3 regions of the Alteromonas sp. CNT1-28 genome follow, and region 2 is predicted to be linked to each of the others. Evidence: predicted binding sites of a transcription regulator. Region 2 holds the regulator's gene; each other region holds the start of a gene.
What was found. Region 2 encodes ArgR, which controls arginine synthesis, uptake and breakdown. Its sites were predicted from a motif close to ANTGAATANNTATTCANT; they were not measured.

Region 1 (10,708 bases), on a different contig from region 2:
AACATCTGAAGATTTGTCATAAAGTTTAAGTTGTTCTTATGCTTAGGTGAACTACACTCAAAAAGGGATTAGATGAGGAATTTACATGCTAGGCATAGTTTTTACATCGTTAATCGATATGCTCGAGGAGAAAGTTTCTCCTGAGTTTGCTGACGATGTCATCATGGAAGCTGGGTTAGAAAACGACGGCGCTTATACCGCAGTGGGCTATTACCCGTTTGAACAAATGCAACGCCTGTTAGGTGTGCTGGTGGAGAAAACGGGTAAGTCAGCTAACGAGCTACTCTACGATTTCGGCTATTACTTATTTGGTAAGTTAGGTGCAGTGCATGGCGACGTGCTGGCCAATACAGAAGGCATGTTGGATATGCTGGAGCACTTGGACGGCGACATTCATGTTCAGGTTAAGAAGCTCTACCCAGACGCCGACCTACCCCGATTTACGGTGATATCCAGAACCGATAATACCATGCGCTTACAGTATTATTCTGAAAGAGAATTATATCCTTTAGCAGAAGGCTTGATGGACGCAGCCGCAGCTCACTACAACTGCACCCTGGAAAGGGAAACCCATCAACTAGATACGCCTCATACCTACGAATTTAGTATATCTCTCGTTTAACGGAGGCATGTTATGTCAGATGGAACAACGCATAGCACGCCTTCTGGTAGCGACCGCGCTGCGTTACTTGAAAGGCGTTTAAAGCGAGAGCGAAATGCGAGAGAGCAAGCCGAAGCTTTGCTGAGAGAAAAGACACAAAGTTTGTATGCTACGCTTCAAAAAAGCCAAAGTGCACAGAAAGATTTGGAACTTGCACTATGGGCGTCGCAGGAGTCTTTTTGGAATTGGGAGGCAGAGAATGACATTATGGAATTTCGCTCATTCTCACTACATTCTGAAAGTGTATCTACCTGGTCAGGCACCTTAATTGAGCTTCTAGAGCGGGTACATGAGGACGATTTAGACGGTCTGCAGTTTCACTGGAGCATGGCGCTACACGGCAATCGTGACCGTATAGAGTTTTCTTTTCGCTTAAAGCTCGACAGCGATTTTCAGTGGGTAAGGCTGCGCGGGCGCGTGCTAAAGCGTGGAAAAGCGGGTGAAGCGCTTCAAATTGTTGGTACTACAAAAGACATTACTCAACAGCGAAAAGCTGAACAATCGTTTCACTTAATGGCCTCTGCTTTTGCGAGCTCACGTGAGCCCATGTTAGTGCTCTCACCTGATCTTGTTATCACAGAATGTAACGATGCATATATTCAGCTGATTGCTGCGCCTTTCAAAGAGCAATGCATTGGTTTGGATTTCAACCAAATATTCATTGCTGAGAAAGTCGATAAAGTGCAGTTGGCGCTTGATAAACAAATTCGCTTCGAGTCAAAAGTGAAGACGCAAAACGGTGAAATTAAGGTTGTCGATATCTCGGTGGCTTTGTTTGAGACCTACCAGCAAACGTCATCTTATTTGATTGCCACAATGCGCGACATCAGCGATAGAAAACGCAACGAAGCCAAACTACGTCAACTGGCATTGCACGATGAGTTAACCGGCCTTTCCAATCGCAATTCGCTGCGTGAGTCCATCTCCGGGTTAGTACAAAAAGAACAGCACTTTATTTTGGTCTTTATTGATCTGGACGGGTTCAAAGCAATTAACGATAACGCAGGGCATGAAAGAGGGGATATTGAGCTTCAGCGCGTAGGAGCGCTCCTTACTGCCATATTCGGCCCGATAGGGGAAGTCGGCAGGTGGGGTGGTGATGAGTTTATTGCCGTATTGCCTAATCAGAATGTTGAGGAAATTGCTGAACGCTCTGAGCGGCTTATCAGCCAGATAGAAGAAGACGCCATAACCGTAAAAACGTCGGAGCTTAGGCTGTCTGCCAGTATTGGTATTGCTGAATTTCCAGAACATAGTGATAACCTAGAAAGCTTGGTGCAGTGTGCCGACGCCGCAATGTACCGTGCGAAAGAGCTGGGTAAAGGGCAGGCGTTTATTTACGAGTCAGGTCTCTATGAGAGCATGACCCAGCAGGTCAGTATGGTGAATGACTTGCGCAGAACGGTAGAGAACCACCTTCTCGATTTCTATATTCAGGGTAAATACGATCTAAACGGCGAGTTAAAGGGCGGTGAAGTACTGTGTCGCTGGATTTCAGGCTTGCACGGTGTTGTATCGCCAGCAGTGTTTATTCCCATAGCAGAAGAGCACAAGCTGGACAGCGCTATTGGTCTTCAAGCGCTGGAAGCGGCATGTGATTACATTTCAATAATGGAATCGCAGCAGGGTGACGCCATTCCTTTGTCTGTGAATATCAGTGCTAACCAGATGCTTGACCCAGAATTTCCAAATCAGGCAATGTCTATCTGTATGGATAATGATGTGTCTCCCGAATTTATTGAACTAGAGCTCACTGAGTCGGTCTTTATTCGCGATGAAAAATCAGCACTTAGAGCATTAAACACGTTGAGAGAGCATGGGTTTAGACTGTCTCTGGATGATTTTGGCAGTGGCTTTTCATCTCTTAGCTACTTGCGAAGTTTCCAGTTTGAAGTGGTTAAGGTGGATAAAAGCTTAATTCAGGGTATTCACCAAGATAGCAAAGCCAATGCGCTATTTAATGGTTTGATAGCCATGTTAAAGAGTTTGCAAATAGATGTGGTGGCTGAAGGCGTAGAGTTGGAGTCTTATTTGCCTTTCATGGAGCAGGCCGACATTCAGCTAATGCAGGGGTTTTACTTTGATAAACCAATGCCTTACGATCAGTTCTTGGCAAGGCATACTACAGAGCCTAATCGGTAATGTCTTCAGCTAAGCATAAACAAAAAAAGCCCTATCGGGCTTTTTTTAATGACTAAGCAAGCTCGTTACTTAGCATTGGTGCTTTCAAAGATTTTATCTGCCGATGCGGCAACAAAGCCTTTGTAAAGCTTACCATCAGGCATTTCATAGCGTTGTGCAAACTCGTAGAAGCAGCTTGGAATTGCCACAGTTTCGTCGCTAAACGCTACGTCAGCACGGTCAGCCATCGTTGATGATTGCGCTAAAAATACGTCTGGACCACCTTTAATTTCGCCGCCAGAGGTGTTTAGCACAAAGCCTGCTTCTTTAAGCAATGTGTTTACGTCGGTAAGCTCGTCAGTACGGGTTAAGTGATTAACACTTACCGTAAAGTGGTTAGCACGGAAGCCCCATGCTGCCATCCACGCCGCGTATTCTGATTCGTTAAGCAGTGTGTCGTATTCTGCTTTAGTAACGTCCCAATGTTTACCCGAGTACAAGAAGTTATCTGCATCCACTACAGACTCAGGCATTTGATCAACCATCTTCTTGATAATTGCTTGAGCAGTTTCAGAAAGCTCATTTACACGAAGCTCACTAATAAATACTTTTGGTTTAGTATCGTCAGGGTGCTCGAAATGCTTTGCAGTAAGCTTTTTCGCTTCAAAGTCATAGTCGCCTTTAGCTTCATAACCCAATGCTAAGAAGTGCGCAGCAAGCTTGTCTAAGCGGGTTTTATCAAGAGCAAAAGTTCGAAAAGCTACATGGTCGTTAACGATGTCGTTCGTGTTTTCTTCACCCGCTAAAAGTGCATGAATTTTGTGCGCTGAGGGAGTGATGGTAACGTAATCGTCCCACATGTTGCTAAACAACGTATCGATGTTGCTATGCATGGTGGTAGGGTCCTTTCTGTCGTTGACTATTTTTAAACGAATAGTTCGTATAGGGTTGGTACTAAACTGGCCGACACAAAAATCATGTCGGCCTTTTTATAACGTGAAAAGCTTGGGTTACATCGACAAGCCTGGGCTTAATTTGCCCGGCATAGTAACTTTATCAAGCTCAACTGAAGCAACTGGGTACGCACAGTAGTCGGCTGCATAAAACGCACTTGCTCTGTGGTTACCGCTGTCGCCCACGCCACCAAATGGCGCTGCGCTGCTTGCACCTGTAATAGGTCTATTCCAGTTTACGATGCCCGCGCGAATGCGTGCGAAGAAGTAGCGATAATCTTCTTCGTTGTCGCCTAGAAGACCTGCTGATAAGCCAAAGCTGGTGTTATTCGCTTCTGCGATAGCTGCGTCAAAATCGCTGTAACGAATCACTTTAAGTAGTGGACCAAAGTGTTCTTCGTCAGGCAGTGAAGCAAGCATGTCAGTCACATCAATGATGCCAGGAGTAGCAAAACCTTTGTTCTCGTCTTTTTGTTCAAGGCGAACCAGTACTTTACCACCAAGGTTTTCAAGCTCTTGCTGTGCTTTTACCATCAGTGCAGCGGCATTACTTGAGATCATTGCGCCCATAAATGGTTGATCTTCAGCGTCATAATCACCCACCTTAATATTCTTGGTCACTTCGATTAAGCGAGCAAGGATTGCATCACCCTGTGCATCGGCTGGTAAGAATAGGCGACGTGCACACGTACAGCGTTGACCTGATGTAATGAAAGCAGATTGAACGATGTCATGTACGGCAGCATCAACATCAGCCACATCTTTGACAATGAGTGGGTTGTTACCACCCATTTCAAGAGCCAAAATTTTACCTGGGTGACCTGCGAACTGCTCGTGCAAGATTTTTCCTGTGCGTGAGCTACCCGTAAAGAAAAGACCATCGATATCGTTATGCGACGCCAAAGCCTTACCTGTTTCAACTTCACCTTGTACTAGGTTGAGTACACCCGCTGGCAGGCCAGCAGCATCCCATAGCTTCACCATTTCTTGTGCAACCATAGGCGTCAAATCGCTTGGTTTAAACACAACTGTGTTACCTGCAATAAGGGCTGGAACAATGTGTCCGTTTGGCAGGTGGCCAGGGAAGTTGTATGGGCCAAATACAGCAACAACGCCGTGAGGCTTGTGTCGAATGAAGGCTTTACCTACAGGCATTGGGTTTTCAACGTTACCCGTGCGTTCAAAATAGGCTTTTTCAGAAATACCAATTTTGCCCATCATGGCGCCAACTTCAGTGGCAGTTTCCCACTCTGGCTTACCCGTTTCTTTAGCCATAGCTTTGGCAAGGTGCGCTTTAGCTTCTTCTAGCTTAGTGCCATAAACCTTAATAATCTCAAGACGCTCTTCAACGGTTTTCATGCTCCATACTGGAAGTACAGCACGAGCAGCGTTAATTGCGTCATCAATTTGAGAGGCTGTCGCAGACTTACCTTCCCAAATCACTTCGTTTTTTGCAGGGTCAATTGACGCTAAGTCATGACCTTGTCCGGCAACCCATTCACCGTTGATAAAATGTGTATGTAGCATAGTGGGTGTCCTTTTAATCTCTGAATGTAACGGGGGCGAAGCGTACGTGCTCTCCCTCTTTGACATTCAATGCAGCAGCGGCTTGGCGAGATAGCACGGCAACTTGCTTTTCTTCGCTTACCGTCATCTCGGTGGCAACTGCACGAAAATCAGATACTGATGTATTAATGATGTAGTGCGTTTGCCCTTGGGCAGCAGCGCTATCGTCAATCACTACAGGCAGTTTTAAACTCGACTGAGCCGTGCGGATGTGGCTTAAGTTTGCTTCTACCGTCGGGCCTGCGTCGAAAATGTCTACGTAGCCGCGGCAAGAAAAGCCTTCTTCTTCAAGAAGCTGAAGAGCAGGGCGTGTTTTGTCATGGACTTCGCCAATGACTTCTTGCGCTTCTTTGCTAAGCAGATTTACGTATATCGGGTACTTCGGCATAAGTTCAGCAATAAACACTTTATTACCAATGCCTGTTAAGTAGTCAGCAGTAGGAAAATCCATTGAGAAGAAATGGGTTTCCAACCACTCCCAAAATGGTGAGCGTCCTTCTTCGTCACTCACACCGCGCATTTCAGCAATAACTGTCTCTGAGAAGCGTTCACGGTGCTCCATCATGAACAAGAATCGAACCTTTGAAAGGAAGCGGCCGTTTATGCCGCCGCGGGCTTGTTCGCGAAGAAACAGCGTACATATTTCAGTAACACCGGTGTAGTCATTACAAAACGTTAGAATGTCTACCGTGTTGTGAATGTTAAGCTCGCGCGAGGCGTGCACTACTTTGCTTAGGTGGTAATGATAGAACGCATCGTCTATACCAACAGCCGCTTCAATACCTGTTGTTCCTACTACCTGTCCGGTAGTGGTATCTTCCATTACAAACAAGTATGACTCATCGCCAGGTTCGGTTACGTTTGGTTTGTTAAACGCAGTTTCTGCACGATCAATTTTACGCTGCAGCAACTCGTCGTTGACAGGTAAAGACGTAAAGCCAATACCTGATTCAACGGCGATTTCTTTAAGCGCGTTATAGTCGGCCTTCGTGATAGGGCGAATGATATTCATGTTCGCTACTCGTGTTGTAATTATTCGGCGTTTACAACGGCAGCAACGGCGCGTTCAAAACGTGCAAGACCTTCTTTGATGTCTTCATCAGGAATAACCAGGGAAGGTGCAAAACGAATAACGTTCATGCCAGCAACAAGACACATAAGGTTCTCTTTCGTTGCAGCCATCATGAAGTCACGTGCACGGCCTTGGTATTTCTCATTTAACGCACAACCTAACAGCATGCCTTGACCACGTACTTCTTCAAATACGTTGTACTTTTCATTGATAGCACCTAGTAGTTCACGGAATAGGGCTTCTTTCTTAAGCACACCTTCAAGCACTTCTGGCTGGTTCACGATATCTAACGCTTTTTCCGCAACAGCACAGGCTAGTGGGTTACCACCGTAAGTACTACCGTGGGTACCTGGCTTAAGGTGTGCAGCGATGTCTGCTGTGGTAAGCATGGCACCAATTGGAAAGCCGCCACCAAGAGATTTTGCGGTTGTTAGGATATCAGGTGTTACGCCAAGACCCATATAGGCATAAAGGTGACCAGTACGACCAACACCCGACTGAACTTCGTCAAAAATAAGTAATGCGTTGTGCTTGTCACAAAGTTCGCGAACGCCTTTTACGAAATCTACATCAGGTGGAATAATACCGCCTTCACCCTGAAGCGGTTCCATCATTACCGCGCAGGTTTTGTCAGAAATTAGCGCTTCAAAGGCAGCTAAATCGTTGTAGTCACAGTGGTCAACAGCGCCTGGCTTAGGACCAAAACCGTCAGAGTAAGCAGCTTGACCACCTACTGTTACGGTAAAGAAGGTACGGCCGTGGAAACCTTTGTTGAAAGCGATGATTTGGTTTTTGTCTTCACCGTGCTTGTCCAGCGCCCAGCGACGAGCTAGCTTCAATGCTGCTTCGTTCGCTTCTGCGCCTGAGTTTGCGAAGTAAACTCTATCTGAAAACGTTGCGTCATTTAGCTTTTTAGCTAAACGAAGGGCTGGCTCGTTAGTGAAAACGTTGCTTAAGTGCCAAAGCTTGCTGCCTTGTTCATTAAGAGCTTTCACAAGCTCTGGGTGACAGTGACCTAAAACGTTAACTGCAATACCGCCTGCAAAGTCGATGTACTCAGCTCCATCTTGATCCCATACGCGTGAACCTTCACCTCGAACAGGTACCATACCTGCTGGGTTATAGTTAGGAACCATTACATCATCAAATGTAGCGCGAGTTACGTTCATCTTTGTTACCTCTGCGTTGGGCGCCAATCACACTGTGTGATTTGGCCTATCGAATCTATGAGCACATTTTAGTACTACTTTGGTCGATAAGCGTTAATTGGGCGCGTAAAAACTAATCGGATTTGTTCAACAGTATGCCATTTTTTTTAACATTTGTCTTCTATGCAAAAGGCTGCAGCCCTTTATTTATAAGGACTGTGGCTTAATTTGCAGGAAAAGTGAATAACTATTAACTACTGGGCTATATCAATAAGTAATAATCAATTTTTGCGCTGAGAAAAGGGCTACATACGGGTTTTACTGCACTGTGAGGCAATAAGAAAGGGGGGATAGGACCGGAAGCCTTACCTGTTTAATGTCGCTAAAAACGGGCAAGGCATTGAGCAAGCGTCAATAATTTGGGGCATCATGCACATGAAATGAAAAAGGTGCATAACGAGTGCATGAATATCCACTAAAAAATTAATGATTCTCTTCGTTTTTCACCAAAGGAAGGGTGAAAATATCAATGGTTTTGAGTTTTTCGAGTGCACCTGCAGGGTAGCGTTGCTCCATGAAAAGCGGCTTTACTTCTTTCATTTCAACAAGCTTTAACTGATGTAACATCCGAATTTGTGTGTAGGTTCGGGCTTGATGAAGTACCTTACTGAGTGTTTTAGGCTGTGCGGGTACTTTATCGGCACACGCTCGCATAGGTTCTGCAATAGGCAAGCGCATTAAATGCATCCACTCCAGAATATCCGCGCTGATTGCATCTGCGAATTCTTGCTGTAGTGCAATAAGGTGGTTGGCTGAAGGAGCCACTTTGAGTAGCGCTTCATGTCGCTTTTGCTCTTTGTCTTTCTGGCATTCTTGCAACAGATGTAGCTGAATTTTATCGAACAGTTTGAAGTAAAGTCTTGTTACGACACAACGCCCCAAATTACTAAGCATCGCAAGGGTATAAGCCTGGTTTTTGTTTAGATCCGTAAGCGCTGCAAGGCGTTTCGCCGTTATGGCAACGCCAGTCGTATAAGGCGTAAGCTTTTGTTTAATTAGCGGGTAAGGGTCGGTAATCTGAGGCATAGCACGCTTTAAGATGAGCGACGGTATCAATGTGCGTAGGTTTTCAATACCCAAAAAGCTCAATGCTGTGCGCAGTGTCTCTACCACAATGATACGCCCACGGGAGTCTTTGCGTCTAAATTGTGGAGTATTCACCACAACGATCAGTTCATCATAAAGCCAAGGCATGGTTGCGGCAATTGGCTCTAGTTTCGAAACCGAGCATGCTTTCACGGAAAGTGCATCAAGAAGCTCGCCGATATTTTCGGGCAAGTTAAGTACGTTTTGAACGAGCTCGTCGGTATAGCTTAGCTGCTCTGTTAATTCACCTAGAAGGATCTCGTGAAGATGGTGACTCACTGATTCAAGGTATGACGCTTCGGTTTTCTCTTGAAGGCGCTTGTTTTCAATCGCCACTTTTTCAACGTGCAATAGCAGCCTGCGCGCATCACCTTGCTCCGATTGCTCGAAGCTTACTTCTCCCACCTTGCGCCTTCCTAGCATTTCCAGCACTCGCTCTGGCGATATGATCATATTTTCAAAACGATCATCTATCGTGGGCGGTGTGGTTGCCCCCATTGTCATATTAAAAGCACTCCTGCTCATAACTTTTTGGTGAACGGCAATATTATCGTACATCAGGGGCCTTTATTACTTTCGCTACGGTAATGATAAAAATGGTAGCTACTGCTTGAAAGCAAGCCTTATTTACCCTGCAACTGTTGATATTGCGTGTGCGATGCTTCGTATAATCTTTATTCAGCGCATTGGCTAAAACGAATTATGAAAAGTTAAACGAAAAATCAGTGAATTGCGAGTAATTCTGGCCTTCAAGCGTAACCTTTTACGCTATAAAAGCGTATCGGCATCAAACTCGTATACTTAAATTGATTTAAACTGAAGAAATGCATCCAGTACGCTATGACCGTGTTCGGTAAGCAGTGACTCGGGGTGGTACTGCACGCCCCAAATAGGATGATGGTTATGGGAAATTGCCATGATTTCCTTTGTGCCCTTTGCGGTTTCACACCATGCATCAACACTCAGTGAGGCAGGTAGCGATGCGGGATCTAAAACCAATGAGTGGTAGCGCGTCACGTTAAACGGGTTAGGTAAGCCTTTGAACAGGCCACTGTTGCGGTGTGTTAGGGGGGAAACTTTTCCATGCTTAATCTCTTGTGCACCTACTACCTTGGCACCAAACACTTGACCTATAGCTTGATGACCCAGGCATACACCTAAAATAGGAATCTTGCCTGCAAAATGTTCAATCGCAGATAAGCTGATGCCTGCTTCGTTTGGCGTGCATGGTCCCGGTGAAATAACTAACTGTGAAGGCGCTAAGCGAGATATGTCGTCTAAGGTCAGTGCGTTATTTCGCACCACTTCAACGTCGATGCTGAGCTCAGTGAAATACCGAGCGAGGTTATGAGTGAACGAATCGAAGTTATCAATTAACAGCAACACAGCAGTGCTAGTCCTTGGTATTTCTAAGTTGCGAAGGTTTTAGCCATGAAGGATTAAATGAACCCTTCATGGCGTGTAGCAAGATGTTGGAATTCGGCTGTTATGGCTTTGGAATAAAGCCGACCGCTTTGTATACTTTAGCCAAAGTTTCAGCCGCTCGCGCTGACGCTTTCTCAGCACCCTGACGCATTACGTCGTCAAGATATGCTCTGTCTGCGCGAATTTCAGCATAGCGGGCCTGAATTGGTTCAAGTAGAGCAACCACAGCGTCTGCAACATCACCTTTAAGGTGGCCATACATTTTGTCGGTATATTCAGGCTCAAGCTCTTTAATTGATTTACCCGTCGCAAGCGAAAGTAGAGTCAGTAAGTTAGACACGCCTGGCTTTTCAGTTGGGTTAAAGTAGATATTAGCTTGCTCGTCAGAGTCGGTCACGGCACGTTTGATTTTCTTGGCCAACTTCTTAGGATCTTCTAATAAGCCGATGAAGTTATTCGGGTTGTTGTCAGACTTAGACATCTTCTTTTCAGGCTCTTGAAGGCTCATGATGCGCGCGCCAAAGTCTGGGATATACGGGTCAGGTAGACGAAATACATCGCCGTATAGATTGTTAACACGTGTAGCAATGTCACGAGTTAATTCAAGGTGCTGCTT
Region 2 (10,708 bases):
AACATTAGGCCATATCGCTAAATTTAACGAAGTGCGGGCTAGTTTTTAAAACGTTATGAACTATGAATAAGAAAAGATGGAACACAGGTGTACAGAACTGCACACCTGTGAACAACACATTAACCTAGAACGTCTAGAAGCTCTACGTCAAAGATAAGCGTGCTGTATGGTGCAATAGCTGCGCCCGCACCTTGCTCACCGTAAGCAAGATCATGTGGCACGTATAAACGGTACTTAGCACCTACTTTCATAAGTTGAAGTGCTTCAGTCCAACCTTTAATTACGCCGCCTACAGGGAATTCAGCTGGCTGGCCGCGCTCGTAAGAGCTGTCAAAAGTGGTACCGTTAATAAGTGTACCGTGGTAGTGAACACGTACAGTGCTAGCCGCAACTGGTGTTTCACCGTCACCTTCAGCGATAACTTCATACTGAAGACCAGATTCAGTAACGGTTACTTCGTCACGCTTCGCATTTTCTTCAAGGTACTTTGTGCCTTCTTCAATAACCGCTTTGCTAGCTTCTTCTTTAGCCGCTTGCATACGCTTGTGAATTTCGCCGAACGCATCACGTAGTGTGTCGTTATCAACCTGAGGCGCTTGACCTGCGAAGGCGTCTTTTAGGCCAGCTACAACAGCGTCAATCGCTAGTCCGTCAAACGGATTTGATTGTAATTGTTGACCCATTTGAAAACCAATGCCGTAACTTGCTTGGGTTTCTACTGTATTGAATGTATCAGTCACAAGAACTCCTGAAATTAAATTACAAATGCAGTACAAATTTCAAACAAAACGCATAACGCGAGAATGTTTCTGCATTTTCCGGTGCAAGAGTGTATCACACCACAAAATATCTTGCTTTGAGCAATGTGAACTAGGGTGCAAAAGTATCAAAATGTTGTAAATTATAACCGAAAGTGGTTAGACAAGTCGCAAAGGACACAGTATGGTTAAGGCCATATATTTAGGAGGATAGCATGCAAACACACTACGATGCTGAACTGAAAGATACCGTTCGATACCTAGGTAAAACCTTAGGTGAAACAATCAAAAATCAATTGGGTCAAGAGTGGCTAAACCGTATTGAAAAGATTCGTAAAGGCGGCCGAGCTTCTTATCAGGGAGACGCTACATGTAGCGAAGAACTGAAAGAAACTTTCAAAACAATGTCTGACAGCGATTTGCTTACTGTTGGCCGTGCATTCGCACAATTCTTGAATTTGGGCAACATCGCTGAGCAAGAATACAATGCAGCAATGAATGTTGATGCGTCTATTGATGCACTATTTAAACACCTAGATAAAGCTGAATTAACAGCTGAAAAAGTGCAGGATGCGGTTGCAAAACTGAACATCGATCTTGTACTGACCGCGCACCCAACTGAGGTTACGCGCCGTACACTTATTCACAAACATAAAGAATTGGCGAACTGCCTTCAGGCTATTCACCAAGAGTCGCTTAATGATGTTGAGCGTAAGAAAATTGAAACCCGCATTGCTGACCTTATTGCACAGGCTTGGCACACTGAAGAAATTCGTTCAGTACGTCCAACACCTGTTGATGAGGCACGCTGGGGCTTCTCTGTTATTGAAAACTCATTATGGGAAGCAGTGCCAGACTTTATGCGCGAGCTTGATGGTCGCCTAAATGAAGATTACGAAGTATCACTGCCACTAGATTCGTCTCCCGTTCAGTTTAGCTCTTGGATGGGCGGCGACAGAGACGGCAACCCATTTGTAACGTCAAAAGTGACTGAGCAAGTATTATTACTTGCTAGAAAACGTGCGGCCAAGCTTTTCGCGATTGATCTTGACCGCTTGCAAGTTGAGCTTTCAATGTACGACTGCAACGACGCGTTACGCGAAAAAGTCGGCGACGCCAACGAGCCATACCGCGCCCTTCTTCGTCCACTTGTTGACAAGTTCATCGCAACCCGCGATGGCATTAGCGACTACTTAGCAGGTAAAAACCCGGATACTTCAAACTGGGTTGAAAGTGATGATGAGCTAATTGAACCACTGATGCTTTGCTACCAGTCACTGTTAGACTGCGGAATGCAAGTTGTAGCAAACGGTCTGCTACTGGACACTATTCGTCGTGCACGTGTATTTGGCATTCACCTTCTGCGCCTTGACGTGCGTCAGGACTCTGAGCGTCATGCAGACGTTTTCAGCGAACTAACACGCTATCTTGGTCTTGGTGATTATGCTCAATGGAGCGAAGCCGACAAGCAAGCGTTCTTATTGCGCGAGCTTGGCTCAAAACGCCCGCTATTCCCTGCTCAATGGGATGCGTCTGATGACGTGAAAGAAGTGCTTGATACCTGTAAGGTAATTGCGAAGCACAGCAAACACGGCTTTGGTATCTATATTATCTCTATGGCCAGTGAGCCATCGGACGTTATGGCGGTTCAGTTGCTACTTCAAGAAAGTGGTGTAGATTGGCCAATGCCAGTGGCGCCATTGTTCGAAACGCTAGACGATTTGAACAACTCGCCTGACGTAATGCGCAAACTTCTGTCTATCGACTGGTATCGCGGTTACGTTAAAGGTCGTCAATTCGTTATGATTGGTTACTCAGATTCAGCCAAAGACGCAGGTGCACTTGCTGCGGGCTGGGCTCAATACCAATCACAAGAAGCCTTGGTTGCGATTGCTGACGAGTTTGACGTAAGCCTGACCCTATTCCACGGCCGTGGCGGTACAATTGGTCGTGGTGGCTTGCCAGCACATGCTGCCATTTACTCTCAGCCTCCTGGCTCGCTAGACGGCGGCTTCCGTGTAACTGAGCAAGGCGAAACTATTCGCTATAAATTCGGTATGCCTAAGCTGGCTAAACGCAGCCTAGGTATTTACGCCAGCGCCATAATTGAAGCCATGTTATTCCCGCCTCCGGCACCAAAAGAAGAATGGCGAGAGCTTATAACTGCAATGGCAGCCCAAGGTCGCGATAACTACCGTGCAACCGTGCGTCACGATAAAGAGTTCGTACCTTACTTCCGTGTTGCAACGCCAGAGCAAGAGTTAGGCAAACTCCCACTAGGTAGTCGCCCAGCGAAGCGTAAGCCACAAGGTGGTATTGAGAGCCTACGTGCGATTCCATGGATATTTGCCTGGGCACAAACTCGTTTGGTACTGCCAAGCTGGTTAGGCGTTATGCGCGCTATCGATAGCGTGAAGACACCGGAAAATGAAAAAGTAGTTAACGAGATGTTCAGCGAATGGCCGTTCTATCGTTCACGTCTTTCAATGCTGGACATGGTGTTCCATAAAGCCGATCCGCGTATCAGTGAAGCTTATGATGAGCGCTTGGTACCCAAAGAGCTCAAACACTTTGGTGAAGCATTGCGTAGCGAGCTTAAAGAAAGCATCTCGTCGCTGTTGGCTATAACCGGTGACGGCGACATCATGAAGAACGACCCGCAGGGTAAAGAGTCTATGGAGATCCGTGCAGGATATCTTCAGCCCCTTCACTACCTGCAAATTGAGCTTCTGGATCGTATTCGTAAAGCCGGTGACGATGCACAAAACACCAGCCTAGAGCGTGCCATGATGGTTACCATCGCGGGTATTGCAATTGGTATGCGTAATACAGGTTAAGTACGCTAACCCTTCAAATCAAAGAGGCCCGCTTCGTATTACGTAGCGGGCTTTTTTATTACGCTACTGAAAGTGCGCCGCTAACCAACTATTGATTTCGCTTTCCACCTCTTCGCGATAGAACGTTAAGCTGTGATCGCCGTTTTCGTAAACAACCAGCTTATGCGAGTGGCTTTTGTCTTTTAGATGCTGTGCCGCCTTGAGCGAATGTGAAACGTCGACGCGCACATCTGCACTTCCGTGCACTAGCAAAATAGGTACATTCGGATTTAGCTCATCAATCCATTTTACCGCTGAGCGTTCATCAAGGGCTTTTGTTTGGTTTTGCTCCATATTCGGAACAAGTTTATTAAGCAGCGCCTGCATGTCTGGACGGCGCGCCACAGTTGTATGTAAATCAGACGGGCCTGCTACAATAACTGCACTAGCAATGTCACTTGTGTTCTTTCGAAGCGCCTGCCAAGTCATCATGCCGCCACGACTTACGCCATATAAAGCAATCTTATTGGTGTCGGCATTAGGTAATTGCTTGGCTATTTCAATCAGTCGCAAAACGTCGTTTACATCGTCGCCGCCAAATTCATCTTTCCCTTGGCTGAATTTAGCACCGCGATAATTACTCGCCAAAACAATATAACCCTGTTCGGCGAGCGGCATTAAACGCTCAACCACCGCTATGCGCGTTACATTATGCTTATGATTACCACCGCGATTATAAATGATCACTGGTAGTTTTTTGTCGCCAACATGCTTTGGTGACACCATAACACCTGAAATCTTTAAACCATCCGATTCGTACTCAATCCATTGCGCACTTGTTGTCTTCATAAGCGCATTGAATTTTTTAGGGTTTACCGCTTTTTGCCATCTATCCACATACACGACTTTTTGGTTATTGCTTTGCGCATGCGCTAACCATGCCTTGTAATCGGTAAAGGGAAGCGCATCGCCTTTGAGCGTTAATGCTTTAGGCAACTGAGCAAACGCAGTGTCTGCCAATGGCGCTGTATTGCTTGTAGCAGCAACAGTATTGGCGTTTATGCATAAACTAAAAAATGTGATGGAAAGTAAACTAGCGCATTTAAAGAAAGTCATAACACATCCTTGTCTAATTCAAAAAAAGAGCTTCAAGCCACTAGTAAATAACGAAAGTATTTGTGACTCAACAAAATACGCATATAGTTAGTAACAAAATTTGTACCCCATACATTTTAAAGGAATAAAAAGTGCGAACATTTTTACTACTAACCTTTTCTACTTTGCTTTCGTTTAATAGGCTCTCTTTCGCTAGCACAATGGAATTACCCCCGGGTTTGTGGGAAGGCATAAGTCAAGATGAAACGACATTTAGGTTGCTTCAAATACAAGAGAGTGGCGAACACAGCTTTTTTGAAATCGCCATTCCAGGAGGCTTCAAAAAAATGCGTCGCACACCGTTCACCAATGACGACATCACTTGCATAGAAAACCGGTGCACAATTAAAACAACGATCGAAGGTGATGTTACACGTACACTTACCCTTTCGCCTCACTTAGATAACGCTTTTAACGTATTAGAGTCGAGCTATAAGGACAAAGAAAGTTATATTTCTCAGACTTATCAAATGGTTAAACAGGAAGCAAAGTCAACGCCGAGAAAGTTTTTAGAAAACCGCAAGCAGATACTATCTAATGCAAAGCAGCATATCGCTAATCATCCTTTTGGCACTTGGATTGGTGTTATGCAGTATTTAGATAGACCCGAATTAGCATTACTCGAATTGTACGAAAGCGAACAAGGCTCACTGCGCGTTTATAGAAAAGGGGAAGACGCATTTAGGGAAGTCCGATCACCATTTACTGCTGAAGATGTAAGCATAGATGCTCGAGTCATCGAAATTGAAGCTTCCCACACAACTTTCGCTTCAAAGATTATCCTATTCGTTCTTACGGACAACATGATTTCCGGCTATACATACGCGTTACACAAAGGCTACCCAGTCGCGATGGGTCCAATAAAGTTGTTTCGAATAGAGCCATTACAGACACAGTAAGTCAATTAGGAAATAGACTTATTGCTAGCTATGGGTGGAATGCTTAATTGGCGATACTTTAATTAATAGGCTCTCCTGTGCCAAGGATGCCGTAGCGAAGCCTACAAAGACGCAACAAAAAAGGCTTGATACGTAAGGCCGTAACAGACTGCTCTTTTCTAAAAAAACTTCAGTGATTAGGCTATTGAGATATTCGGAGTTGGCGGGGCTTTGATAAGTAGGCTCTCCACCGCAGGGATGCGGTGGCGAAGCCTACAGGGAAGTATTCACGGCGTGCCTACGTTCAAAGGCCTGCCAATGACACTCACCAATTAGCCGTTTACGAAGTCTACGCCTAGCTTGATGTCGCCACGTAGGCCTTCAAGCATGTCGTTTTTCGCTTTTTCTTCAAATGCGCTTAGCTCGCCGTATGGCAAGATTTCTTCAACACCGTTTGCGCCTAGGCGAACTGGATGTGCAAAGAATGCTGCGTCGTCGCTGTCGTCAGTTTGTACATAAGTGTACTCAACAACGTTCTCGCCTTGCATTGCTGCAACTAGAGATAGACAGAAGCGTGCCGCTGCTTGACCCATTGATAGGGTTGCAGAACCGCCGCCCGCTTTAGCTTCAACAACTTCAGTACCCGCGTTTTGGATACGAGTAGTTAGGCTAGCAACTTCTTCGTCTGTGAACTCTACACCTTCAACTTGTGAAAGTAGAGGAAGGATAGTTGTACCAGAGTGACCACCGATTACCGGTACGTGCACAGAAGATACGTCCACACCTTTAAGTTCAGCAACAAACGTTTCAGCACGGATAACGTCTAGTGTCGTTACACCGAAAAGCTTGTTCTTGTCGTAAACGCCTTTAGCTTTTAGCGTTTCAGCTGCAATAGCAACAGTAGTGTTAACTGGGTTAGTGATGATACCAACACACGCGTTCGGGCAGTTATCAGCTACACCTTCAATTAGGTTTTTAACAATGCCGGCGTTGATGTTGAATAGATCAGAACGATCCATACCTGGCTTACGAGGCATACCCGCTGGAATTAGAACAACGTCTGCTCCAGTTAGTGCATCAGCTAGGTCATCTTTACCGTGACCGGTTACTTTTACCGCAGTGGGGATGTGGCTCAAATCAACGGCAACACCAGGAACAACTGGCGCTACGTCGTAAAGCGCTAAATCTGAACCTGCTGGCAATTGTGTTTTCAACAACAAAGACAGCGCCTGACCAATACCACCGGCAGCACCTAACACGGCTACTTTCATACCATTTCTCCTATGGGATTACTTCACGTATTTAAACGGAACGTCACACTAATGCAACGCGGGGGAAAACTCAATCACCGGATCGTCTTATTAACGTTATTTATGGCGATTTTATCTCGATATTCATTATCATGAATGATTATGCAAAGAAATTGCGCAAAGTCTACCTGTACGGCACAATATACGCATACTAAATATAATTCCTAACGATAACCCTCAAAAAAGAAAAGAGCGCTAATGGCAAACGCAAAACAAGAGCTACTCATCAAAGCTTTTAAAGAAATTCTTAAAGCAGAAAGTTACGGTTCACAGGGTGAAATTGTTGATGCATTAAAAGCACAAGGCTTCGACAACATCAGCCAATCTAAAATCTCTAGGATGCTAAGCAAATTCGGCGCGGTACGCACGCGAAATGCCCGAGGTGATATGGTGTATTGCTTGCCTCCCGAGCTAGGTATGCCTACGGCTAAAAGCCCTCTTAAACAGCTGGTACTGGATATCGTTCACAACAACGTAATGGTAATCATTAGAACCAGCCCTGGTGCTGCACAGCTTATTGCGCGCTTACTTGACTCATTGAGTAAGAAAGACGGGGTTTTGGGCACCATTGCAGGTGACGACACTATTTTCATCGCGCCAGCGGATGTGTCTAGAATTGAAGAACTAAGGCAGCGTGTTGAAGACCTGTTTGAGAACGTTTAGGTAGCCACGCTATTAAAACGGTGCCCTCTCATTGAGGGCACTATATATTCTGCTGTTCGCTGACGCTAACTCAGTAGCTTAATCAGCGAATCGGCTGCTGGTCGTGATGACGGCGGATTCTGTCCCGTCACCAGTAACCCGTCGGTACACACTTTTACAGCAAAATTGTCGGCGCTCTCATACTTACCGCCTTTTTTAACCAGTTCATCTTCAACCAGATAAGGCACTACGTCTGTAAGTTCCATTGCAGCTTCTTCACTGTTTGAAAATCCGGTAACAGATTTTCCCTCTACCAGGTATTTGCCATCAGGCGTTTTGACGTCTTTAAGCACAATTGGCGCGTGGCATACTGCCCCAACGGGTTTATTAGCTGCGATAGTGTCTTCGATTAGTTTTATCGAGTGCACATTGTCAGAAAGGTCCCACAACGGACCGTGTCCCCCTGGATAGAACACTGCGTCAAACTCTTCAGCTCTCACATCTTCAAGCGGAATAGTCGACGCTATAGCGCTACGCGCCACCTCATCTTTCGTATATCGCATAGCGTCATCTGTCATTGCATCGTCAGCCAGACTATTGGGATCGATAGGCACTTGCCCTCCCATGGGTGACGCCAACGTTATCGTATATCCTTGGTCTTTAAATGCGTAGTACGGCGCAGCAAACTCTTCCAGCCACATGCCTGTCTTTTTGTCAGTATCACCCATAATTTCGTGAGATGTCATTACCATTAGCATACGTTTTGACATAAGCCCTCCTTGCGAGCATTTAAAAATTTGTCGTCAATTACTTCGGCTAATGTACGTAGTTAGATCATTAAAAAAGCGGAGGATCGTTTGATTGCATGATTGTGAGATTAATGGCGGGCATAAAAAAGTGCCACTTCCTATTAAGGAGAATGGCACCTAACACTACAACTTGTAGCTAGTGTTTTTCTACAGCTTAGAAGCGGTAGTTAACACCTACGCGGATTTCCCAAAGTGAAGGACCGCGAGATACGCTTTGCTCTGGTCTTGAGAACGCGCTGTACTCGTATTGACCGGCATCGTTAAAATCTGCAGCAATAACTTCATCACCGCCGAAGCTACCTTGACGGAATACGCCCCATTGGTCGTTGATTAAGTTAGTTACGTTCTCGATTACGAAGAACGCACTTGCTGTGTGACCTTCGTAGAAGCCTGGTAGCTCTTGAGAGATACGTAGGTCAGCTTTAAACCACCAGTCGGCAGTTTCACTGTTGCGCTCAAGAATCTCGCCTCGCTCGAAGCCATGGTCTTCAACCCAACGGTTGAATTCAGCTTCAGCAACTTCAGCAGTTTGAAGTACTTCACCGTCGCGGTTAGTTTGGTCGACAAACACAACATTAGGGTCATTTACTTCAGGAATGTAAATAAGCTGGCGAGCAAATACACCATCCCAAGGGAATGCTGAGTTGTTGCTATGAACGTAAGAGAAAGGCTTACCTTCGTTAGCCGTTGCAAACAAGTTGAAGCGAGTGGCATAACCGTCAAAGAACTCAGCAGTATAACCTAGTGAGAAATTAAAACGGTTGCCAACAGCATAGTCAGACGTTGCCGCAGAAGGATTGTTAGGATCGCTTGTTGCAAAGTTAGCGTAGTTCGAGAACGCTACTGCGCTTGTCATTGGGTTAGCATCTTCTGCATCAACATAAGCGTATGAAGCGCCCATATCGAAGCCGTTGTCCCACTCTTTGCTTACGCCGATTGAAAGAACAAGTGAACTACCGTCATCGCTTGAATCTACATTACCTAAGATAAAGTCCTGCGTTTCGTTGCGATCTCCGTCAATGTTGCCGTAGATTGGGCGACCATCAAAACGGTTTTGACCTGTGTAAACGATATTAGCGTCTCTAACAATCGCTGAATCTTGACGATCGGTATAGATCATGTCGGCGTTGATTAGGTAGTCATTTTCAGTCACGTAAGTGAAACCTAACGCGTATTTCCACTCAGAAGGAATTTCAAAGTCTGGATCCGTCGCGTTAGTGTTTCCGTCGCCATCTGTAAGGCTTGTGTTCGCCACTTCATCAAATAGCTCTTGTGGTACGTCGAAAATTGGACGTCCTTGACCTGTCAGCTCTAGATCAAACAATGAAGTAGTGCCACTTACGAAGCCGTCAATTTGACCTTCACGAGTGCCGATGTTAGTCACACCGTCGTTAGAGTACGCATTTGAGATCCAAACGTTCGGGTTACCGCCAGAGTAAAGGCCTAAACCACCGCGTAGCTCTAAACTTTCATTCACTGTATAAGTAAAGCCGAAACGTGGCTGAAGAAGGTCAATACCATCTACGTTTGCAGTGTTGGCAAAACCGTAACGCTCAGTGAAGTTTTCGTTCAAACGAGGCGTATCGTCAGAGCCGTATGTATCATAACGAAGACCAGCCATGATTTTGAGGTCGTCAGTTAGGTAGAACTCGTCTTGTACGTAATAGGTAGTTACGTCGAATGCAAAAGAAGCACCAGCATCCGCCGGGTTGTTTGTACCCGCAGAGTTGTTGTAGTAGATACGATCAACAAGACCAGCTTCGAAGTCAGCGATACTGTCGAAACGGTATTCACCTACAGTGTGCTGCATAAACAGGTTAAATACGTCAGTTTCTTCGTATTCAACACCAGCCGTAATTTCGTGGTCACCCCAGAAATAAGTACCCGCTAGTTTAAAGTTGAACACTTCGTAGTTTAGCTGGTTAGACTGACGAGAATCATCAGGACCGATGTAAATACGACCGCCGCCTTCAGTTACGATTTGCGCTTCAGCAAAACCTGACGCTGCATCTAACGACTGCTGTCGATTATCTAGGTCTGTGTGACCAATACGAAGCTCTGTCGAGAAATCGTCAGTCCAGTTCGAGTAGAGTGAACCAACAATCGTAGTAAGCTCAGCGCCGCGCTCGTAAAAATGGTTACTAAGAGACAGATTAGTTGAACCACCATCAGATTGGCTAACGCTGAAACCGTCGTTCCAGTTATATACTAATGAAGCACGGTGGTCTGCGTTAATGTTCCAGTCTAGCTTAATAAGAATTTTTTCATCTTCAACTGGCGCAGAACCTGGTGTACCACCTACATCGTAACCGTAAACGCGTTGTGCAATTTCAGTTACTT
Region 3 (10,708 bases), on a different contig from region 2:
TGAGAAAGTTCCGCAGCTTCTAAAATGCGGCCTTCGTTCGCCAAGCTTAACCACTGAGGAATGTAGTTGTGCACTGGGCACTTCCATTCACAGTATGGGTTACCGCAGTCCAAGCAGCGATCTGCTTGGCCTTCGGTTTGAGATTGGCTCAGCGGTTGATAAATTTCCGCGAACTCTTGTTTACGTACCATGATCGGCTTTTTCGGCGGATCGATACGTTCAACATCGACAAATTGATATACGTTCTTTGCCATAAACTAAATCCTCCTACTGAGCCTGAATACGTAATTCAGCACTTGAACGACTGATGTGACCAAGCAAGTTTTTCACATCACTGGTTTTTGGCTTAATAAGCTTGAAGCGTTTCAGCGTTGCGGCGAAGTCAGTAAGCAACGACAACGAGTGCTCGCTTCCTGTTTCTTCGTAATGCTGATTAATTAAGCCACGTAAGTGCTCAGCAAGAATCGCTTTATCTTCAATTGGCATTACATCGACCAGTTCCGCATTTACACGGTTATCAAGGTCGTCGCCATCATCCATAAGATAAGCAAAACCACCAGTCATACCTGCACCGAAGTTAACACCAACCGGACCAAGTACAGCCACGATACCGCCTGTCATATATTCACAGCCGTTATCGCCAATGCCTTCAACTACCGCAATAGCACCAGAGTTACGTACGCCAAAGCGCTCGCCAGCACGGCCAGCAGCAAACAGCTTACCGCCTGTTGCACCGTAAAGGCAGGTGTTACCCATAATGGCGCTGTCGTGGGCGTCGTAAGAGATATTGCGTGGTGGGTGAATAACAAGCTTACCGCCGGTCATCCCTTTACCTACATAATCGTTGGCATCACCTTCAAGGTGCATATGCAGGCCGCCAGCGTTCCACACACCGAAGCTCTGACCCGCTGTACCGGTAAGTTCAACTTTGATAGGTGTATCTTCAAAGTCGTGGTTACCGTGGTGTTTAGCGATTTCACCTGATAGCAATGCGCCGACAGAGCGATCCGTATTGCGGATTGGGTATTTAAGGGTAATAGATTTACCGTCAACAACCGCTTGCTGGCCGTCTTTAAGCATCTGCGCGTTCAATTCACCTTTATCGATAGGTGCGTTGGTCGTTTGTGAGCAGAATAAGCGCGTATGGTCGCCTGCTTTAGGCTGCGCTAGCAACGGAGACAAATCTAAACGGTTTTGCTTAGCGGTAATGCCATCTAAAACTTTAAGTAGCTCTGTGCGACCAACAAGGTCGTCGAACTTAGCAATACCCATAGACGCCATGATTTCACGCACTTCTTGAGCAATAAACTTGAAGTAGTTCATTACCATATCAGGTAAGCCAATGAAGTGGTCGTCACGCAGTTTTTGATCCTGCGTCGCAACACCGGTCGCACAGTTGTTCAAGTGGCAAATACGTAGATATTTACAGCCTAAAGCCACCATTGGACCTGTACCAAAACCAAAGCTCTCAGCGCCTAAAATACCGGCTTTTACTACGTCTAAGCCTGTTTTCAACCCGCCGTCGGTTTGAACGCGTACTTTATGACGTAAGCCGTTTTCAATAAGTGCTTGCTGAGTTTCAGATAAGCCAAGCTCGAACGGACTACCCGCATATTTAACTGATGTTAGCGGGCTTGCACCTGTACCGCCGTCGTAACCTGAAACGGTGATAAGGTCGGCATAGGCTTTCGCTACACCAGTTGCAATGGTGCCAACACCCGGCTCAGATACTAGCTTAACGGATATAAGTGCCGTTGGATTAACCTGTTTCAAATCGAAAATTAGCTGTGCCAAATCTTCAATTGAGTAAATATCGTGGTGTGGTGGTGGTGAAATAAGGGTTACACCCGGCACAGAGAAACGTAGCTGTGCGATGTATTTATTTACCTTATCGCCAGGAAGCTGACCGCCTTCACCCGGTTTTGCACCCTGCGCCACTTTAATTTGAATAACGTTTGCGTTAACCAAATAGTGAGGCGTTACACCAAAGCGACCTGAAGCCACCTGCTTAATTTTAGAGTTCTTTTCAGTTCCAAAGCGAGAAGGGTGTTCGCCACCTTCCCCAGAGTTAGACTGACCGCCCAGGCGGTTCATGGCAATCGCTAGCGCTTCATGCGCTTCAGGGCTTAGTGCACCAATTGACATTGCCGCAGTATCAAAGCGTGGGAATAAGTTTTCCGGTGCTTCTACTTCACTAATATCAATAGGGTCGCAATCAGGGTTTATAGCTAGCAAGTCGCGAATGTGCGCAGGCGCACGTTCGTTAACAAGCTTTGCATATTGCTGGTAGTCGTCGTAGTTACCAGACACCACAGCCTTTTGAAGCGTACTGACTACGTCTGGGTTATAGGCGTGATATTCGCCACCGTGCACGTATTTAAGCAAGCCGCCGTGATCGACAGATTTACGCTTAAGCCAAGCAATACGGTTTAGGTTGATAAGATCTTGCTGGAAATCATCGAAGCCCGCACCTTGAATGCGTGAGGTCACACCTTTAAAGCATAACTTCATCACTTCGTTGTTAATACCCACTGCTTCAAACAGTTTAGAGCTACGGTAGCTAGCAACAGTGCTAATACCCATTTTCGACATGATCTTGTACAAGCCTTTGTTGATACCCTTACGGTAGTTCAACGTGGCCTGCATAGGAGAAATATCTAGCTCGCCTTTTTCACAAAGCTGCTCAATAGTTTCATATGCTAGGAATGGGTAAACCGCAGTGGCACCTAAGCCAATCAACACCGCGAAATGGTGTGGATCGCGGGCACTTGCTGTCTCAACAACAACGTTAGCATCGCAGCGTAATGACTTTTCAACTAAGCGACGCTGTACCGCACCAACTGCCATTGCTGCAGGGATAACCAAGCGATTTTGTTTAATGTTTCTGTCAGACAGAATAACGAACGCAGCACGCTTGTTTTTAACCAGCATCTCGACTTCGTTACACACGCGCTCGATGGCTTTCTTCAAACCTTCTTGCGGCGCATACTGAAGCTCCACGACTTCTGAGTAGTAGTTGTCTGGGTTAAATTCGCGCAGTTGCTTAAGGTCGGTATACATTAGCACTGGCGAGTCAAACAATACGCGGTCAGCGTAACCTGAGGTTTCGCTAAATACGTTTTGCTCGCGGCCAATACAGGTTGCCAACGACATAACGTGGTTTTCACGTAGCGGGTCGATAGGCGGGTTAGTAACCTGTGCGAATTGCTGACGGAAATAGTCGTAAACCGTACGTTGACGCGAGGACATAACCGCCATTGGCGTGTCATCACCCATTGAACCAACGGCTTCTTGACCGTCTTTCGCGAGTACTTTTACAACTTGTTGAATTTCTTCATAGCTGTAGGCGTGTAGCTTGTGGTACACCGCCATGGCATCGTCGTCAAACACGCGTTTACCAATTAATGACGCATCAAGCTTTTCAATTGGTGTAAGTCGACGAATATGCTTATCTAGCCACTCTTTATAAGGGTGACGTGCTTTTAAGTCTTCATCAATTTCAGTAGAGCGCCAGATTTTGCCTGTGTATGTGTCTACAGCAAGCATTTCACCTGGGCCTACACGCCCTTTTTCAATTACGTCAGCTTGCTCGTAATCCCAGATACCTACTTCTGAGGCTAGGGTAATGAAACCGTTCTTAGTAATAACGTAACGAGCAGGACGTAGACCATTTCTATCAAGGTTACAGGCAACGTGGCGACCGTTAGTTAAAACGATACCCGCTGGGCCGTCCCATGGTTCCATGTGCATAGAGTTAAACTCGTAAAATGCACGAAGATCATCGTCCATGGTCTTGTTGTTTTGATAGGCGGGTGGAACAAGTAACCGCATAGCACGGAATAAATCCATACCGCCGGCTAAGAATAGCTCCAGCATGTTATCCAGCGAGGATGAGTCTGATCCTTCAGTATTAACGAAAGGGGCTGCATCTTTAAGATCTGGAATAAGTGGCGTTGCGAATTTAGCAGCACGTGCCATGGCCCAGTCGCGGTTTCCTTTAATGGTGTTAATCTCACCGTTGTGCGCAAGGAAGCGGAAAGGCTGAGCAAGCGGCCAGCGTGGTAGTGTATTTGTTGAAAAGCGTTGGTGGAAAACGCAAATTGCGCTTTGCATACGCTCATCGGCAAGATCGTGATAAAAGGCAGGTAAGTCTTTTGGCATTACCAAGCCTTTGTAGATCGTTACCAAGCCTGACAAACAAGCTACGTAAAAATCGGGATCTTTCTCAAGACGTTTCTCAGCGCGGCGGCGGATCATATACAAACGACGCTCAAGGTCGCGTTTTCTCCAACCTGCTGGCGCGTTCACAAATACCTGTTCAATTTGTGGAACACCCGTTAGCGCTAATTCACCCAGTACTGAGTGGTCGACAGGCACTTCGCGCCAACCCACTACTGAAAGTGTTTCTTTTTCTAGTTCTTCATTAAGTACTTCACGCGCGGCTTGCGCAAGTACCGGGTCCTGACTTAAGAAAATCATGCCCACGCCGTATTTTTTGCTGAGTTTCCAGCCATTTTCTTCGGCGATTGCATGGAAGAACGCATCCGGTTTCTGTAGTAATAAACCACAGCCGTCACCGGTTTTCCCGTCGGCGGCGATACCGCCACGATGCTGCATACGGTCAAGACCGTGTATTGCAGTAGTTACCAATTCATGACTGGCTTCCCCATGAGTGTGAGCGATTAAGCCAAACCCACAGTTGTCCCGGGAATCATTGGGATTATATAAACTCATCTCTTAACTCCTTCAACCTTTTGACTGGGCAAGGTATGCGTTGCGTGTAGATGCGCCTAGGTTTGCGTATCACAACATTATTAGACGTCTTTTATGCCTGCGAGCGGTATTGCTCGCGGCGTGCGCCTTTCTTGTCGTTATTTTATTATTAGAGGATTCCAGTCGTTTCCGCATTTTTATGCATTATTGCGATGCGGGCCGTACAAAATACCCACATTAAAAACTAAAATCAAACGCTAAAAGTATAAGCTTTATAGTGAATTAGTATAAATATAATTAAGTCGATATTAATCAGTTGTTTACGTGTAATCATTTATGTTTGTAACAAAAATGTTATCAGTATTGCAAAGTTAATAACTCATCCCTTATAAATGATATTACTTCTCATTTGTGTTTTATTAATGAATAAATATGCTTTGAAATTGATGTTTTATGTTGTCAATAGCGGTTTGCGGTGTATTTTTATTAATTTGTAAAGCTATGGTTCCACTAATATAAGTAGTTTGCTATATTGGTTGAAAATTAACCACAGGTAAGGCTCGTGGTGCGCTGAAGGATGTTGATAGAGAGCCCTGTGTGTGAATTGAGTGTACGCTTATGTGGAAGGCGAAGAATAAAAATTCACTGTGGTGGCGTGCTGTTAAGACAATAAGGATTATTGTATGAATACACTACATGCTTTACCACTGCCTTTATTTAGTATAGATGATCATATTCTAACTGGCGACAATATCACCTTCAGGCTTTCTCCTAACACATCTGGGCGTTTTCAATCTGGATCTCCCGATACTATTGTTATTCATTTTACCGCCGGTAGTAGCCTTTCATCTTCGGTGAATGTCTTGACCAATGCCGATAGCGGTGTGTCAGCTCACTTTGCCGTTGGACGCAATGGTGACATTGTTCAAATGCTTCCGACTAATAAAATAGCGTGGCACGCAGGAGAAAGTTATTACGAGGGGCGTAGTGGCTTGAATCAGTACTCTATCGGCATTGAATTAGACAATGCCGGCCAGCTTAAGGCTAGAGGAGACGGCACCTTTGAAAGTTGGTTTGGCGAAATTTTTGGCGAGAATGAAGTATTAGCTGCCCAGCACATTAACCAACAGTTTATGGGCTATTGGCACAAGTACACCGACGTACAAATTGTTAGGACGCTATCGCTGTGTAAAGCGTTGTGTAGCCACTACAACATCTCTACTATCGTCGGGCATGAAGAAATAGCGCCGTCACGAAAGGTCGATCCTGGCCCCGCTTTTCCCCTTCAAAGACTCAAAGCCGCTGTTTTGCAAAGTGATAGTGAAACGTGGGCAACTGAGTCAAGTGATTCGAATTCACAGCGAGAGGCGCATGATCAAATTCAGCGGGATCTCGCTAGCCCTGTAAAGCGGGTGGCCAATGTAAGTGCCAATTCGCTGAATGTGAGAAAAGGGCCAGATGTTTCGTACCCAACTGTCGAGAACGGTTTGAATAAGGGCGAAGTGCTAAAAATACTGGAAAAGCGAGGGGAGTGGGCGAAAGTGTCTTACACGAAGGTGGGATGGGTGAATACCAAATACATTAATGAAATTACTGAAAAGTCGCCTTTCAAATCCTAATTCTGAGCAGGGCCGCAGAGTTATGCTTTGACAAACCGCATTCCCGAAAAGAGGAAAGCCTGATAGGATAACCGCAAAATAAGCTTAAATTAGACGTACATGCATTCAGATTCACCAAACGATTCTTGGGCAATTCGCTTTGCCCAATTTGTTCAGCGTTTTGGCACTCTAAAGCTCAGCATAATGTTTGTTGTTCTTTCGCTTGTGTTTACGCTAGGGGGCTCATACGTAATTCGCGTGAGCATGGGAAGCCAGGTTCAGCCCGATGACTTCATCAGTGCTGTAGTACTGACCATGTTATCTGCGCCTTGGGTACTTTATTTCTTTAGTGAGTTAATCAAGCAATTAGAAAACTCACGTACCAACTTAAAGGAAGTGGTAAGCCAGTTGGAAAGTTTGCGTGAAGAAGATGTCTTTCTTAACCGCGAACTTCAAAGCAACATCAGACAGCTTAATCACGAGATAGAGCAGCGCAAGCAAGCACAAGAAGAGCGTGAGGCGCTGTTTAAAGACTTAGAAAAAGAAATTCAGGATAAATCAGAACAAGAAGCACAAGCACGCCGCTTATCAACCTTGTTACGTTCAATCATCGATGCCTCGCCAGACTTAATATATTACCGAAATGAAGAAGGCAGGTTTGCTGGTTGTAACCGTATAGCGGAGCTTATGACGGGCAAAACCGAGCAAGAGCTGCTTGGCTTAACGCCAAAAGACGTATATGAGGAAGAGCTTGCCCGCCAAATTGTAGCGAGTGATCACGAAGTTCTAGAAACCAACGCCAGTATCACAGAAGAGCTGTGGCTTCGCTTTGCTGATGGACGTCGTCGTTACTTCGAAATGAAGCGTGTACCTTTCTTCGATAAAGACGGTAATCGCCTTGGCTTGTTGTCGTTCGGTCGAGATATGACTGAGCGTAAGCAGGCTGAAAATGCTGCTGCAAAAGCAAGTACCGACAAAACTCGCTTTATCGCAACCATAAGTCATGAGCTACGCACACCGCTAAACGGTATTGTGGGCTTAAGCCGTATGCTGCGTGATACCGAGTTGAGTGAAGAACAATTTAACTGGGTAAGTACGATATACGCCAGCGCTATAACATTAGGTAATATTTTTAACGATATTATCGACCTTGATAAGTTAGACAGAGATAAGCTTGAGCTGAGTCTAAAAACCATATCGTTGAAAGACTTTACCGAAGAACTTAGCAGCATTATTCGTCTACTTGCAGCCGACAAACAGCTAGAGCTTAAAACGACAATTAACGAGCCGCTTCCCCGTCTTGTTGAAATAGATGGTACGCGCCTTCGTCAGATATTATGGAACATCCTGTTTAACGCAGTGAAGTTCACACAAAAAGGTCACGTAAGTCTAACGGTTTCATCGACGAAACCTGATGGTGATAAGGCGTACGTAACATTTGTGATTGAAGACACGGGCGTAGGTATTCCTGAAAGCGAAATTGATAAGATTTTTGCCATGTACTATCAGGTTGATCACCCTGACCACCAATCGGCCACAGGTACCGGTATTGGATTGGCAATTTGTAAGCAAATGGTCGACTTGATGAAAGGTGAAATTCACGTTTCAAGTAAAGTGGGTAAAGGCACCCGTTTTGAAATTGTGTTGCCTGTTCAAATTTCTAATAGCCCGATGAAAGTCGCGCAGCTTCAAGTGACAGGGCTCAATATCTTGTTAGTAGAAGATATTGAATTGAACGTAATGGTCGCTAAAGCCTTGCTCGAGAAGCTTGGCCAGAAAGTCGATGTAGCAATGACCGGTCAAGAAGCCATAGACAAAGTCAGGGAAAACCAATACGACCTTATCTTGCTTGATATTCAATTGCCTGACATGACAGGATTCGATGTGGCAAGTACGATTATTGAAGAAGATCTGGTTATGCAAACGCCTATCGTGGCGCTAACGGCAAACGTCATTAAAAAGCGTGATGAATACTTAGAAAACGGTATGGATGACGTTATTGCGAAGCCGATTAAAAAATCTCGCGTTATCGAGGTGTTTAACGAGCTGTTCCATGCACCACCTGCACCGCTTGAAATTGACGGCGAAGTAGAGCGCCCTGAACCTAACAAAACATTAAGTAACATTTTAGATATGGACTTGTTACAGATGTTAGTTGATACCATAGGGGATGAAATGGTGCGCGCTAGCGTTAAAGTATTCCAAGAAAAAATGCCTGAATACATGGAAATACTGCAGCTAAGCTTAAGTGCGGACGAAAAGTCAGAAGTGTGCTCACAGGCTCACAAAATTAAAGGCGCCGCTGGCTCTGTTGGTTTGGCTCGTGTACAGCGTATTGCTAATCAAATTCAACAGGGCGACCACCCTACATGGTGGGAGAACGTGCATGATTGGGTGGAAGAGCTACAAATGGCCGTTCAGCACGACATGAAGGCACTACACGATTGGCTGAATGAACAGCAGGTTGATGACTAGTTAGCATAACGCGCTCTTTAATAGGTAACGTAAAAAAGAGGGCTTGCCCTCTTTTTTGTTATAAAAACTGCGCTAGATAAAGCGGTCAGAGCAGCGTTGCTAAGTAGCTAAGCCTCTCCTTAAAAAAAGCGGCAGGCTGATCTTATTTATACAGTGGTAAAAGGAATTAATGCGATGACAATTAGCGCACAACAAGAAACCGTGTTTTCAAATAATCAGCTCAGTGTTGAGGAAATTCCCTCACTTCAAACGCTCGCATTACTTCCTATATCCAAAAAGTACCGGACACTAAATATCCTCTCCATTGGATTGATAGCCTTAGTGCTAATCGGTATTGCTTCTGCGTTACGATTCCAAAGCTTTTGGTCATTGCCAGAAGGACTGCTGCAAGCCTACCCGTATGTTGTTGCTGGTATCGTCGCTGTAGGCTCTCTATGGGCGCTGTACCACTTTTTTGCTGATGTACGCATATTTTATGCGATTCGAGAGCAAGACATCAGTAAGCAGTCAGGGCTAATTTTTAGAAAACTTTCGTGCCAACCTATTTTGCGTGTTCAGCATGTAGAGGTTAATCGCGGTCCATTGGACAGGTGGGCGGGTCTTGCCTCACTTCAGGTGTTTTCGGCTGGTGGTGAAATGCACACGTTTGAAATACCTGGGTTAAGCATTGAAAGGGCAGAGCAGTTGCGTGAGTTCATTCTTGCTCATAAAGACATAGGTGCACGCTAATGACGGTATCAGAAACGCCCTCACACCAAGCGCCTACACTTAATCAGTCAAAAGAGCTGAAAGAAGATGCTGTGCTCAAATCCCATGGGCAAGATGCTAATATGGAAGAACCGAAACTTAAAGTAGAGACGGGTGATGAGTGGCAGCGCCTCTCTCTAATTTCTATTTTGTATTTTACTATTCGCAATTTTACCAACTCGGCTCAAGTGCTTATTTATACCATTCCCGCCTTAGCCATATCGTTCAATATTTGGGATAACCTGCTGTCGCCTGAAGTACTAATCGGTGCTGGAATCCTTTTTCTATCTACCAGTGTTAGCGGCGTAATAAGCTTTTTAATGTACAAGTTTCGCGTGCACAACCAGCACGTTGAGATTCATCATGGCGTGTTTCAACGCCGCTATACCAACTTGCCTTTGTGGCGTATTCAAAACGTTAAGATAGAACGCCCTTTTTATTACCGACCTTTTGGGTACGCGCTAGTGGTGCTTGATACCGCAGGAAGTGGGAAAGAAGAAGCTAAAATTGTAGCGGTTCCCGAAGATTATGCTGAAGCGCTAAAAAAGCAGGTGTTGTATGAAAAAGCGCTGCACGATGAGGGTGACCTGGATTGTTTGCCAAATGAAGATTTATCCGACGAGCAGAGTCCGTCTTTTCCCACGCCACGAACGCGCACTAAAGCGATAGATTCTTCCCATTCAAATGAAGAAGTATTAAATCGACGGTCCGTGAAAGACATCATTATTCACGGTATCACCAACAATCGCGTGTGGATCATACTGGGTGCTGCGGCACCTTTCTATGACGATGTGTTCGGTCTGGTTTCAGAGTGGTTAGCCGATAAAGGCTTGCAGCTTAATCAGCTGGTTGGTGAACAAACGGTTGCGTGGTGGCAATTTGGATTGTATGCCTTTGTCATTCTCATGATGCTTATGGCGTTAGTGGCACTGCTGAGTGTTGGTGGCGCGCTTTTCACTTTTTACGGCTACACACTTTCACGAACAGGTGATCGCTATATCCGTCGCAGCGGCTTGCTTAATAAACTGGAAGTCAGCATGCGAGCTTCACGCATCCAAATGATTACGGCGAAGCAAGACTGGCTGGATAAAATACTAAAGCGGGTGAATTTGTATTTTGAGCAGAACTCAACGGCTGGGCAGCAAATGCAAGAACTGATGTCGCCAAATAAGCTT

Region 1: the regulator ArgR is predicted to act here: its motif matches at 7,760-7,777, upstream of MHN02_RS03655 (aspartate aminotransferase family protein).
Region 3: the regulator ArgR is predicted to act here: its motif matches at 5,135-5,152, upstream of MHN02_RS07185 (N-acetylmuramoyl-L-alanine amidase).

What each region holds. Positions count from the first base shown of each region.
Region 1 covers NZ_JAKREZ010000004.1:62,795-73,502, forward strand. Annotated here, with positions in the region: gene parC (DNA topoisomerase IV subunit A) at 1-22, shown strand, start outside; gene MHN02_RS03630 (heme NO-binding domain-containing protein) at 86-622, shown strand; gene MHN02_RS03635 (bifunctional diguanylate cyclase/phosphodiesterase) at 635-2,803, shown strand; gene MHN02_RS03640 (DUF1338 domain-containing protein) at 2,869-3,675, opposite strand; gene astD (succinylglutamate-semialdehyde dehydrogenase) at 3,793-5,262, opposite strand; gene astA (arginine N-succinyltransferase) at 5,276-6,313, opposite strand; gene MHN02_RS03655 (aspartate aminotransferase family protein) at 6,334-7,542, opposite strand; gene MHN02_RS03660 (HDOD domain-containing protein) at 8,005-9,171, opposite strand; gene MHN02_RS03665 (aminodeoxychorismate/anthranilate synthase component II) at 9,469-10,053, opposite strand; gene trpS (tryptophan--tRNA ligase) at 10,154-10,708, opposite strand, start outside.
Region 2 covers NZ_JAKREZ010000013.1:47,918-58,625, reverse strand. Annotated here, with positions in the region: gene MHN02_RS10310 (FKBP-type peptidyl-prolyl cis-trans isomerase) at 120-740, opposite strand; gene ppc (phosphoenolpyruvate carboxylase) at 974-3,595, shown strand; gene MHN02_RS10300 (alpha/beta fold hydrolase) at 3,659-4,690, opposite strand; gene MHN02_RS10295 (hypothetical protein) at 4,822-5,628, shown strand; gene mdh (malate dehydrogenase) at 5,940-6,878, opposite strand; gene argR (transcriptional regulator ArgR) at 7,116-7,580, shown strand; gene MHN02_RS10280 (type 1 glutamine amidotransferase domain-containing protein) at 7,646-8,329, opposite strand; gene MHN02_RS10275 (carboxypeptidase regulatory-like domain-containing protein) at 8,523-10,708, opposite strand, start outside.
Region 3 covers NZ_JAKREZ010000007.1:195,216-205,923, reverse strand. Annotated here, with positions in the region: gene MHN02_RS07195 (FAD-dependent oxidoreductase) at 1-254, opposite strand, end outside; gene gltB (glutamate synthase large subunit) at 268-4,734, opposite strand; gene MHN02_RS07185 (N-acetylmuramoyl-L-alanine amidase) at 5,397-6,332, shown strand; gene arcB (aerobic respiration two-component sensor histidine kinase ArcB) at 6,432-8,786, shown strand; gene MHN02_RS07175 (PH domain-containing protein) at 8,961-9,515, shown strand; gene MHN02_RS07170 (PH domain-containing protein) at 9,515-10,708, shown strand, end outside.